Regions from separate parts of the Desemzia sp. C1 genome, predicted to be linked through region 1. Evidence: a T-box and tRNA genes for the amino acid it is inferred to sense, from the RefSeq annotation. Region 1 holds a T-box; the other holds one or more tRNA genes.
What was found. The T-box of region 1 lies ahead of argS (arginine--tRNA ligase). A T-box ahead of a tRNA ligase gene usually reads a tRNA of that ligase, here a tRNA-Arg.
Positions count from the first base shown of each region.

Region 2: it encodes a tRNA-Arg, which carries the amino acid that the T-box ahead of argS (arginine--tRNA ligase) is inferred to sense. The anticodon was not compared.

Region 1 covers NZ_JAJIZP010000003.1:2,596,970-2,600,592, reverse strand. The annotation lists gene yidD (membrane protein insertion efficiency factor YidD) at 70-327, shown strand; gene argS (arginine--tRNA ligase) at 417-2,111, opposite strand; T-box leader at 2,322-2,549, opposite strand; gene argR (arginine repressor) at 2,723-3,181, shown strand; gene LMF32_RS12960 (hypothetical protein) at 3,400-3,591, shown strand.
Region 2 covers NZ_JAJIZP010000003.1:1,749,031-1,752,653, reverse strand. The annotation lists tRNA gene LMF32_RS08995 (tRNA-Ile) at 24-97, opposite strand; tRNA gene LMF32_RS08990 (tRNA-Gly) at 115-185, opposite strand; tRNA gene LMF32_RS08985 (tRNA-Phe) at 196-268, opposite strand; tRNA gene LMF32_RS08980 (tRNA-Asp) at 285-357, opposite strand; tRNA gene LMF32_RS08975 (tRNA-Met) at 393-465, opposite strand; tRNA gene LMF32_RS08970 (tRNA-Ser) at 502-591, opposite strand; tRNA gene LMF32_RS08965 (tRNA-Glu) at 638-709, opposite strand; tRNA gene LMF32_RS08960 (tRNA-Ser) at 749-836, opposite strand; tRNA gene LMF32_RS08955 (tRNA-Ile) at 882-955, opposite strand; tRNA gene LMF32_RS08950 (tRNA-Gly) at 964-1,034, opposite strand; tRNA gene LMF32_RS08945 (tRNA-Asp) at 1,040-1,112, opposite strand; tRNA gene LMF32_RS08940 (tRNA-Met) at 1,148-1,220, opposite strand; tRNA gene LMF32_RS08935 (tRNA-Ser) at 1,256-1,345, opposite strand; tRNA gene LMF32_RS08930 (tRNA-Ile) at 1,381-1,454, opposite strand; tRNA gene LMF32_RS08925 (tRNA-Met) at 1,477-1,550, opposite strand; tRNA gene LMF32_RS08920 (tRNA-Ala) at 1,579-1,651, opposite strand; tRNA gene LMF32_RS08915 (tRNA-Pro) at 1,662-1,735, opposite strand; tRNA gene LMF32_RS08910 (tRNA-Arg) at 1,766-1,839, opposite strand; tRNA gene LMF32_RS08905 (tRNA-Leu) at 1,848-1,936, opposite strand; tRNA gene LMF32_RS08900 (tRNA-Gly) at 1,974-2,045, opposite strand; tRNA gene LMF32_RS08895 (tRNA-Thr) at 2,049-2,124, opposite strand; tRNA gene LMF32_RS08890 (tRNA-Leu) at 2,148-2,232, opposite strand; tRNA gene LMF32_RS08885 (tRNA-Lys) at 2,274-2,346, opposite strand; tRNA gene LMF32_RS08880 (tRNA-Val) at 2,348-2,423, opposite strand; rRNA gene rrf (5S ribosomal RNA) at 2,435-2,550, opposite strand; rRNA gene LMF32_RS08870 (23S ribosomal RNA) at 2,631-3,623, opposite strand, start outside.

The DNA of each region.
Region 1 (3,623 bases):
TGTTCTTTTACTTTACATTAGTAAGAGAACACTTTATAATGATAAGCATATTAAATAGTAGGTGACTAAATGAAAAAAATAATTATTTTGATGATACGCGGTTACCAAAAGGGTATTTCACCCCTGTTTCCACCTAGTTGTCGTTACCATCCTACTTGTTCCCAATATTCCATTGAGGCTGTTCGAAAGCATGGTGCGTTGAAAGGTTCGATTATGGGGATCTCAAGAATTATGCGTTGTCATCCTTTTGTTAGCGGCGGACATGATCCAGTACCAGAACATTTTACTATAAGACGAAACAAAAAAGAAACCAGCAAGTTCCATTAATTGGACTGCTGGTTTCTTTTTTAGTGTATTCATGAAAGGTGAGGTAAATTCATTAGGAGTAAGTGTATTGCTTCAGATTAATTCGCACTCTACATTTGGTCTGGTGAGTGGACTCCTAATAATCTTAAGTCTTCTTTCAGTAAAATAGCTACAGCTTGAACAAGAGCCAAGCGAGCTGGTTTTTCAGCATCTTCGGTTAAGACACGGCTGTTAGCGTAGTACTTGTTGAAAGCTTGTGCCAAATGAATCGCATGTTTTGCGATGACAGATGGCTCTAGTTTATCAAAAGCACGTTGAACAGTTTCTGGGTATTCTTGGATCAATTTGATAACTTCCCAGCTGTAAGAGTCGTTTAAAGCATAAGCAGCATCTAATGAAAGTTCACCTGCATCAGCTTTACGCAAAATACTTAAAGCTCTAGCTCGAGAGTATTGTACATAAGGTCCAGTTTCGCCTTCAAATTGTACGATTTCTTCGATAGTGAAGTCAAAGTTGTTCAAGCGATCATTTTTAAGATCGTGGAAGACAACCGCTCCGATACCTACTTGGTTAGCAACCGTTTCTTTGTTTTCTAAATCAGGGTTTTTAGCTTCGATTTGTTTTAAGGCTACTGAAACAGCATCATCCAATACTTCTTCTAAAAGAACGATTTTCCCTTTACGAGTAGATAACTTTTTACCATCTTTAGTAATCAAGCCGAATGGTACGTGGTGCATATCTTCAGCCCAATCGTAACCCATTTCTTTTAGTACAGCCTTTAATTGTTTGAAGTGGTTGCTTTGTTCATTACCAACTGCATAAAGAGATAAGGCAAAATCGTAAGTACGTTTACGATAAATAGCAGCTGCCAAATCACGTGTAATGTATAATGTAGCGCCGTCTGATTTTTTGATCAAAGCAGGGTTTAAGTCGTATTTTTCTAGATCTACGATGCTAGCTCCATTGTCGACAGTTAACAGATTTTTTTCTTCTAATAAGTCGACAACTTCTTGCATCTTGTCGTTATAGAAAGCTTCTCCATTGAAAGAGTCAAAAGTGATTTCTAGTTTATCGTAAATGCGGTTGAATTCTTTCATCGATTCAGCCTTGAACCATTTCCATAATTCAACAGCTTCTTCATCGCCATCTTCTAGTTTTTTGAACCATTCACGGCCGTCATCTTCTAAAGCAGGATTTTCTTCTGCTTCATCATGAAATTTTACATATAATTTTAGGAGTTCTTGAATAGGGTTTTCTCTAACAGCTTCTTCGGATCCCCAAAGTTTATAAGCAGTCATCAATTTACCGAATTGAGTTCCCCAGTCGCCTAAATGATTGATCTTGATAGGGTTGTAACCCATTTTCTCAACGATATTTGCTAATGCATTTCCGATAACAGTTGAACGTAAATGACCCAAAGATATAGGTTTAGCAATGTTCGGTGAAGACATATCAATAGGAATGTTTTTTCCTTCTCCGACGTTGTTGGCACCAAAATTGTCTTGTTGAGTAAGGATTTCTTTCAATACAGTTGAGCTGACGAATTTTTTATCTAAGAAGAAGTTTAAGTAAGGACCTACAACTTCTACTTTTTCAACGATTGGAGAGCTGATTTTTTCTCCTAGATCAGCAGCGATTTGCTGAGGGGCTTTACGAAAAACTTTAGCTAATGAGAATGTAGGGAAAGCCACATCCCCATGTTCTACTGATTTTGGTTTTTCAAGTAAGCCAAGAATATCTTCTAAAGATAACGATTCAAAAACGTGTTCGTGTAAAGACTGAGCAATTTGTAATTTGTAATCCATTTTAAAATCTCCTCCGATTAATAATAATTTGGTTTTTATTTTTCATTCTGAATGAATAGTAAATAAGGTGAACGATATTGAACTTTATTTTACGATCAGTAAATCCGGTTCGTCTTAGAATCAATAAGGACGAATAAATCGTGCACGGCTAAAAGTTGATTTTTAGGCAAAAAAATAGCCCTTCTTTAGTTATTTCCATGAATAAACTAAAAAAGAGACGAGAAATTCCCGCGGTACCACTCTCATTGTAATGCCCTAAAGACACAACCACTTGATTCAGGGTAACGGCTTGAATTAGCCGGACAGAACTCATTGGGTTAACCCATTCGTTCATATCTCTCAAAAGTGCGCTTCCTGCAAAACTCTATTACTGGCTTACACCGTCCCAGCTCGCTTTTTAATGTCCTTAAGCAGTACTCTCTTTATCTACGATCGTTTCATTCAATTTTGTACAGCTAATTATAACAAAATAGGGAGTAAGTTGCTATCCTTTTCCTGAAAAAGAATCTTTATTCATTTTTTTTGTAAAATTAGTCGAAATATTAACCGCTTTCTAATGTTTTTTGATATACTTGTAGACAAAGATACGAATTACATATGGAGGTTTTGATATGAAGAAAACAAATCGTCAATTAGCAATTAAACAAATTATTACTAATCGAGATATTTCTACGCAAGATGAATTGCTCCATTATTTAAAAGAAGAAGGTGTGGACGCAACTCAAGCAACGATCTCTAGAGACATCAAAGAAATGAACTTGATTAAGACGTCTACTCCGCAAGGCGGCATGAAGTATACGTTGTACCAAACAAATAACCTTTCCGTTGAAGAGCGTCTGCAGTCAACATTGGGAGATGTGGTAGTGAAATTAGAACGGGTTCAATTTATGACCATTCTGGTGACTATACCTGGTAATGCTCATGTAGCAGCAGCTTTGATCGACACGATCGAATTCCCTGAAGTCGTGGCATCTGTTGGAGGAAACGATACTTGCTTGTTGATTTCTAAAGATGAAGAGAATGCCCAAAAGATGTATGATTATTTGAAACAATTCGTGAATATTCATTAACAAAAACAACTCAATCCTAGATTATTCATACTTTTAGCATTAGTGTCTTAAAATCGGATAATCTTTCGGTTTTGGCCGTATTCCTTTTTCACTCCCTAGGTGATGAAAAAGGACTAGTAAAACATGGATGCATTACGATTTTGAAGTACTTTTATGAAAAGTACGAATAATCTAGGAATTGTTGTTTTAATTAAATTTTATAGAGAGGGGATTTAATTATGTGGTTTTTTATTTTGGTTATTATAGTCGTGGGGATTGCTTCTGCTAATAGCAAAGAAAGAGGAGAAGGAGAATTTGGATGCATTCATTGGATTTTAGCAATTCTCTTTTGTTTTGTTTTTCCACCAATCGTTCCTTTTGTGCTACTTCTTTTGGGGATAGGGTTAGTAATAAATTTTTTCTCACACTAAGTATACATTTCAGACTTAGTGAATTAGATAAA
Region 2 (3,623 bases), 850 kb from region 1:
AATTATTTTTAACCATAAGGTAATGGGCCTAAATGGACTCGAACCATCGACCTCACGCTTATCAGGCGTGCGCTCTAACCAGCTGAGCTATAGGCCCTGAAGACATAAAAAAAGAGCGGGTGAGGAGAATCGAACTCCCATCATCAGCTTGGAAGGCTGAGGTTTTACCACTAAACTACACCCGCATTTTAGTTATGGCCCGGGACAGAGTCGAACTGCCGACACCTTGAGCTTCAATCAAGTGCTCTACCAACTGAGCTACCGGGCCTTATATTCAGTTAAAACGGTCTCGACGGGAATCGAACCCGCGATCTTCTGCGTGACAGGCAGACATGTTAACCCCTACACCACGAGACCTTTGTTGCTGTTTCTATTGCTTATAGAGCAATATATTGCGGGGACAGGACTTGAACCTGTGACCTTCGGGTTATGAGCCCGACGAGCTGCCAACTGCTCCACCCCGCGATAATATAAATGTTTCTGCCCACAAAAAGTGAGTTAAGGAGGATAAGGGATTCGAACCCTTGCGTGCTTTTACACACCTGACGGTTTTCAAGACCGTTCCCTTCAGCCGGACTTGGGTAATCCTCCGGTATAACAATTAATCTATTTGATTTGATAAGGTAATGAAACCTTATGACCCGTACGGGATTCGAACCCGTGTTACCGCCGTGAAAGGGCGGTGTCTTAACCGCTTGACCAACGGGCCTTTAATTCTTATCATATTATGGAATGGTGCTAAAACTTACGGAGAAGGAGGGATTTGAACCCTCGCGCCGCGTTAGCGACCTACACCCTTAGCAGGGGCGCCTCTTCAGCCACTTGAGTACTTCCCCAAACCACATATATGCTGTTATACATCCAAGAAAAACTTGGTGCAATGGGCCTAAATGGACTCGAACCATCGACCTCACGCTTATCAGGCGTGCGCTCTAACCAGCTGAGCTATAGGCCCATAAAAAAAGCGGGTGAGGAGAATCGAACTCCCATCATCAGCTTGGAAGGCTGAGGTTTTACCACTAAACTACACCCGCATAAACGGTCTCGACGGGAATCGAACCCGCGATCTTCTGCGTGACAGGCAGACATGTTAACCCCTACACCACGAGACCATTGTTGCTATTTCTATTGCTTATAGAGCAATATATTGCGGGGACAGGACTTGAACCTGTGACCTTCGGGTTATGAGCCCGACGAGCTGCCAACTGCTCCACCCCGCGATAATATAAATGTTTCTGCCCACAAAAGTGAGTTAAGGAGGATAAGGGATTCGAACCCTTGCGTGCTTTTACACACCTGACGGTTTTCAAGACCGTTCCCTTCAGCCGGACTTGGGTAATCCTCCATAGTTACAAGGAAAATCTAATCAAAAGATCAAAGTGGACCTTGTAGGACTCGAACCTACGACCGGACGGTTATGAGCCGTCTGCTCTAACCAACTGAGCTAAAGGTCCAAGTTCTTTTATTCAATTAAAGTAGCGGCGGAGGGGATCGAACCCACGACCTCCCGGGTATGAACCGGACGCTCTAGCCATCTGAGCTACACCGCCATAATTAAATTAAGAAAGCTTGTTACAATGGAGCCTAGCGGGATCGAACCGCTGACCTCCTGCGTGCAAGGCAGGCGCTCTCCCAGCTGAGCTAAGGCCCCTAGAAAGAAATCGGGAATACAGGATTCGAACCTGCGACCCCTTGGTCCCAAACCAAGTGCTCTACCAAGCTGAGCTAATTCCCGTATACTTTTTGCAACACTCTATAAAAGAGATGCACCCAGCAAGAGTCGAACTTGCAACCGCTTGATTCGTAGTCAAGTACTCTATCCAATTGAGCTATGGGTGCAAAATAAATGGTGCCGAGGGCCGGAATCGAACCGGCACGGATATCACTACCCGCAGGATTTTAAGTCCTGTGCGTCTACCTGTTCCGCCACCCCGGCTTTAATGAACAAGTTATTGTTTCTAGCATAACTAGAAAGCGGAAAACGGGGTTCGAACCCGCGACCCCCACCTTGGCAAGGTGGTGCTCTACCACTGAGCTATTTCCGCAAATGGTGCCGGCTAAAGGATTTGAACCCTCGACCCTCTGATTACAAATCAGATGCTCTACCAACTGAGCTAAGCCGGCTGATGTTACAACCAATAAAAATATGGTGCGGGTGAAGGGACTTGAACCCCCACGCCTCGCGGCGCTAGATCCTAAATCTAGTGCGTCTGCCAATTCCGCCACACCCGCATATCTTAAATTAGGCAACATACTAGCTGATACAACTAGTATGAGTCATGCAGGATTCGAACCTGCGACCCTCTGATTAAAAGTCAGATGCTCTACCAACTGAGCTAATGACTCATGGTGGAGGTTAACGGGCTCGAACCGCTGACCCTCTGCTTGTAAGGCAGATGCTCTCCCAACTGAGCTAAACCTCCAAAAAAACTATGCGTGGCAACGTCCTAGTCTCACAAGGGGAAACCCCTCACTACCTTCGGCGCTAAGAAGCTTAACTTCTGTGTTCGGCATGGGAACAGGTGTGACCTTCTTGCCATCATCACCACACATATTGAGAACCTTGCGCTCTCAAAACTGGATTTGTCTAATATCGCATTCGTTCGGATCCGTTGAATCCACCTAAAATCTTGGTTAAGTCCTCGACCGATTAGTATTGGTCCGCTCCGCCTATCACTAGACTTCCACTTCCAACCTATCTACCTGATCATCTCTCAGGGGTCTTACTCACTTACGTGATGGGAAATCTCATCTTGAGGGGGGCTTCACGCTTAGATGCTTTCAGCGTTTATCCCTTCCACACATAGCTACCCAGCGATGCTCTTGGCAGAACAACTGGTACACCAGCGGTGTGTCCATCCCGGTCCTCTCGTACTAAGGACAGCTCCTCTCAAATTTCCTACGCCCGCGACGGATAGGGACCGAACTGTCTCACGACGTTCTGAACCCAGCTCGCGTACCGCTTTAATGGGCGAACAGCCCAACCCTTGGGACCGACTACAGCCCCAGGATGCGATGAGCCGACATCGAGGTGCCAAACCTCCCCGTCGATGTGGACTCTTGGGGGAGATAAGCCTGTTATCCCCAGGGTAGCTTTTATCCGTTGAGCGATGGCCCTTCCATGCGGAACCACCGGATCACTAAGCCCGACTTTCGTCCCTGCTCGACTTGTAGGTCTCGCAGTCAAGCTCCCTTCTGCCTTTACACTCTACGAATGATTTCCAACCATTCTGAGGGAACCTTTGGGCGCCTCCGTTACATTTTAGGAGGCGACCGCCCCAGTCAAACTGCCCGTCTGACACTGTCTCCCGACCAGATCATGGTCGAGGGTTAGAGTGGCCATACAGCAAGGGTAGTATCCCACCAATGCCTCCACCAAGACTGGCGTCCTGGCTTCAATAGCTCCTACCTATCCTGTACAAGCTGTACAGACACTCAATATCAAACTGCAGTAAAGCTCCATGGGGTCTTTCCGTCCTGTCGCGGGTAACCTGCATCTTCACAGGTACTATAATTTCACCGAGTCTCTCGTTGAGACAGTGCCCAAATCGTTACGCCTTTCGTGCGGGTCGGAACTTACCCGACAAGGAATTTCGCTACCTTAGGACCGTTATAGTTACGGC